Regions from separate parts of the Nocardiopsis synnemataformans genome, predicted to be linked through region 2. Evidence: riboswitches for the same ligand, from Rfam matches in the RefSeq annotation. Region 2 holds a riboswitch; the other holds the start of a gene.

The links. A riboswitch is a leader RNA that binds a small molecule or an ion and turns the genes downstream of it on or off. The one in region 2 is predicted to bind S-adenosylmethionine.
Region 1: another riboswitch for S-adenosylmethionine. It lies ahead of ACSIH6_RS01780 (aminotransferase class V-fold PLP-dependent enzyme); the one in region 2 lies ahead of thrC (threonine synthase).

The regions. Positions count from the first base shown of each region.
Region 1 is NZ_CBDRFA010000002.1:162,853-165,046, reverse strand. Features, by position in the region: gene ACSIH6_RS01790 (CaiB/BaiF CoA transferase family protein) at 1-419, opposite strand, end outside; gene ACSIH6_RS01785 (DUF3870 domain-containing protein) at 416-811, opposite strand; SAM riboswitch class IV at 1,026-1,140, shown strand; gene ACSIH6_RS01780 (aminotransferase class V-fold PLP-dependent enzyme) at 1,202-2,194, shown strand, end outside.
Region 2 is NZ_CBDRFA010000103.1:20,001-22,194, reverse strand. Features, by position in the region: gene ACSIH6_RS36090 (alpha,alpha-trehalose-phosphate synthase (UDP-forming)) at 1-365, opposite strand, end outside; SAM riboswitch class I at 649-790, shown strand; gene thrC (threonine synthase) at 804-2,063, shown strand; gene ACSIH6_RS36080 (ubiquitin-like small modifier protein 1) at 2,126-2,194, shown strand, end outside.

The sequences.
Region 1 (2,194 bases), on a different contig from region 2:
CCCTCAGGGTCCTTCAGGTCCACGGCCAGGCTGCGCTTGTTGCGGTTCACCGACAGGAAGTAGGCGGCCTCACCGTGCCCCTCGGTCCCGGCCTCCCCGGCCCAGGGCGGACCCCAGGAGCGGGTGTCGTCGCCGCGTCCGGGCTGTTCCACCTTGACCACCTCGGCGCCCATGTCGGCGAGCAGCATGGTGGCGTAGGGGCCCGCCAGCACGCGGGACAGGTCGGCGACGCGTACGCCCGCCAGCGGCAGCGGCGCGGTCCGGTGCCCGCTTCCGGTCGCGGCTCCGGCTCCGGTCGCGGCTCCGGCTCCGGTCTCGGGCCCGGCCTCGGTCCCAGACCGGGGCCCGGCCCCGGTTTCGGCCCTGGCTCCGGTTCCGGCTTCGGTGCGTGCCCCGTTTCCGGAAAGGTCGTCGGTCACGACAGCGCCTCCTCCCCGTCCTCGGGGGCTCCGGGCAACTGGTCGCCCTCCCGCAGCTGGCCGTAGGTCTCCAGGCAGCGGCGGAGGGCGGTGGTCAGCGCGGCGCCGGACTGGCCCGCGTAGCGGGTCTGTACCCGCCGCACCAGCTCGGCGACGTCCTCGGTCACCGACGCCCCCTCGACCAGGGCGCGGAAGAAGTCCCTGGCCAGCTCGGTGAGCAGGGTGGTGTCCGCGGCGACGACGCGCCCGTCGGCGGTGTCCACGGCCAGCACGACGCCGAGCCGCTGGTACTGGGAGTGGCTCGCCACCGAGTCGGGGAGACGGGCGTAGCCGGACACCAGGACGACCCTGGGATTGCGCAGGACCTGCTGGATACGGTCGTCGCCGTACAAGGTGGACACCTCTCGCTCACGGGCACGCGAAAACTCCGATGCTCTGGAGTCTCGCGCCTGGAGGGCGGCCGGGGGAAACCGGACACCCGCGGCGTGAGGGCAGGCAGGCACAAGTATGTCCCCACCGCGCGCACCGCTGTCAAGCGGGGCGGTGGTCCGGGCCACACCCCGTTCCCCTGCCGCGCGCCGGACGGCTGTGTTAATCTGCCTCGCAGGTCACGAGTACCAGCGTCAAGCCCCGGCTAGCTGGTCGGCAACCCTCCTACCGCGGTGGGGTGCCCCGGGTGAGGACCAGGTCCCGACACGACCGTGTCGGACAAGCGCGGACCCCTGAGGCGTTGCCGGAGTGACATCTCCGCGGGTCCCACGACCCGTAGGAGAGGTGCCTTCATGACCACTGCCGTTTCCGTCCACGCCGTCCGTCGCACCGCGCCCCCGGCCGACCCCGGCGCGTGCACCGTCGTCACCTCCGACGAGGGCGTCCCCCTGGTCACCGGCGAACGCGTCGAGTACGCCAACTTCGACTACGCGGCCAGCGCCCCGTGTCTGACCCCGGTGGCCGAGGCCCTGTCCGCGGCGCTGCCCTACTACGCCAGCGTGCACCGCGGCGCGGGCCACCACTCCCAGGTCAGCACCGACGCCTACGAGCGCGCCCGCCGCAGCGTCGCCCGCTTCGTGGGCGTGCGCTCACAGCCCGCCGACGCCGTGGTGTTCGTGCGCGGCACCACCGACGCCCTCAACCTGCTGGCCCGTTCGGTGCCCGAGGGCTGCACGGTGGTCGTGTTCGAGTCCGAGCACCACGCCAGCCTGCTGCCCTGGGAGCACCCCGCCGCCCGGGCCGGTCGGGTGGTGCGCCTGCCGCTGCCCGCCTCCCCGGAGGACGCGGTGGAGGCCGCACGCTCCGCGCTGCGCGGGGCCCCCGAGGGCCCGCGCCTGCTGTGCGTGACCGCCGCCTCCAACGTCACCGGCGAGATCTGGCCGGTGGAGGAACTGGTGGAGGCCGCCCACGCCGAGGACGCGCGCGTGGTCGTGGACGCCGCCCAGTACGTGCCGCACCTGCCCTTCAGCCTGGAGGCGACCGGCGCCGACTACGTCGCCCTGTCCGCCCACAAGCTCTACGCCCCCTTCGGCTCCGGGGTGCTGGCCGGTCGCGCCGACTGGCTGCGCGAGGCCACGCCCTACCTGTCCGGCGGCGGGGCCACGCGGCTGGTCACCGAGCACGACGTGGTGTGGAACGACCTGCCCGCGCGGCACGAGGCGGGCAGCCCCAACGTGCTGGGCGCCGTGGCGCTGGCCGCCGCCTGCGACGCCCTCGCCCCCGACACCCAGGAACTCCTGCACGTCCGCGAGTCGGCGCTGCTGGAGCGGCTGCGCGCGGGGCTG
Region 2 (2,194 bases):
CGCGAGCCGAAGGACGGCTTGTTGGGGGTGTCGTACAGCATGTGTTGCACGAACCACAGGGTCGAGTTGGCCACCCCGGTGTAGGCGCCGTCGAAGACCTGCTGGGGGATGTCCAGCATGTGGACCCGCATGCCGTCCAGGTCGTGGGCCTGGTCCAGCCGGGCCTGCGGCGCCTCCGCCGCGGCCCGCCGGTCGGCGTCCGACAGGGCGGCGCACACCCAGATGCTGTCGATCTCGGTGGCGACCGAGATCATTCCCGACACCAGTCCGCCCCCGCCGCGCCGATGCTCCAGCGAGCCGTCGTCGGCGGTCGAGAAGGACACGGGTCCCCTGTTGGAGGCGATGAGGATCTGTGCCTTGTCCACGTGGTCGTCCTCTCGGAGAAAAAGCGATCGGGGTGGGGCGGTGGTGAAGAGGGGGTTCCCCCTATGTCTCGCCTGTCGACAGCCGCCCCAAACCCCGCGCGGGTCAGCGGGGGTGCGCGTCACACGCGCGCCGCGCGGTGTGCTCGCCTCCAGGGCCCGGACCAGCTCCGTCTCACCATGTGAGCCGTTTCGTGTTACCCGGATCACCAGGCGTGGAAAACCGGCCGACACCTCCGTTACAGTTGCGGTGCGGATCCGACAGGACCCGCACAGAACTTCATATTGCTCATCCAGAGGGGTGGAGGGACCGGCCCTGCGAAGCCCCGGCAACCATTCCAGCATGTGACACCCGCGAACCCGCGGGACGGCTGGGACAGGTGCCAACTCCGGCCTGGGGACAAGGTGTCCGCCAGGAAAGATGAGGGGAGACGCCTCGCCATGGCGATTACCGCCACCGAACCCACCACCGCCCGCTCCTTCGGCCCCGGTACCGCGCTCTCCTGTCGCGAGTGCGGTGAGCGCTACGAGCTCACCCCCCGGTTCGCCTGCGAGTTCTGCTTCGGCCCCCTTGAGGTCGCCTACGACTTCGGGACCGTCACCCGCGCCGACATCGAGAGCGGCCCCAAGAGCATCTGGCGCTACCGCTCCCTCCTGCCCGTCCCGGCCAACGTCGCCGAGCTGCCCAACATGGCACCCGGCCTGACCCCGCTGGTGCGGGCCGACCGCCTCGCGGCCGAGCTGGGCCTGGACTCCCTCCACGTCAAGGACGACTCCGGCAACCCCACGCACTCCTTCAAGGACCGCGTGGTCGCCATCGCCGTCGAGGCCGCCCGCACCTTCGGGTTCACCACCCTGTCCTGCTCCTCCACCGGCAACCTGGCCGGCGCCGTCGGCGCCGCCGCCGCGCGCGCCGGGTTCGAGTCCTGCGTGTTCATCCCCGCCGGGCTGGAGGAGGCCAAGGTCGTCATGGCCTCCGTCTACGGCGGCAAGGTCGTGGCCATCGACGGCAACTACGACGACGTCAACCGCTTCTGCTCCGAGCTCATCGGCGACCCGGTGGGCGAGGGCTGGGGCTTCGTCAACGTCAACCTGCGCCCCTACTACGGCGAGGGCTCCAAGACGCTGGCCTACGAGATCGCCGAGCAGCTCGGCTGGCGCCTGCCCGAGCAGATCGTCATCCCGATCGCGTCCGGCTCCCAGCTCACCAAGATCGACAAGGGCTTCCAGGAACTGGTCAAGCTCGGCCTGGTCGAGGACCGCCCGTACCGGATCTTCGGCGCCCAGGCCACGGGCTGCTCCCCGGTCGCGCAGGCCTGGGACAAGGGCATCGACGTCATCCAGCCGGTCAAGCCCGACACCATCGCCAAGTCGCTGGCCATCGGGAACCCGGCCGACGGGCCGTACGTGCTGGACATCGCCAAGCGCACGGGCGGATCGGTGGAGCACGTGGGCGACGACGAGATCGTCGACTCCATCAAGCTCCTCGCCCGCACCGAGGGCGTCTTCGCCGAGACCGCGGGCGGCGTCACCACCGGCGTGCTGCGCAAGCTCGTCCGCGAGGGCAGGCTCGACCCGAAGGCCGAGACCGTCGTGCTCAACACCGGTGACGGGCTCAAGACCCTGAACGCCGTCGACGCCGGGGTGAGCGCCACGATCAGGCCGTCGCTGAGCGCCTTCACCGACGCCGGTCTGGCCTAGACACGCCCCTCGGGCCCCGTCCGCCCGACCACCCGTCATCTCCCACGAGAAGGAAGTCCGCCATGAGCGCCAGCGTCCGCGTGCCCACCATCCTGCGCACCTACACCAACGACGCCTCCGAGGTCTCCGCC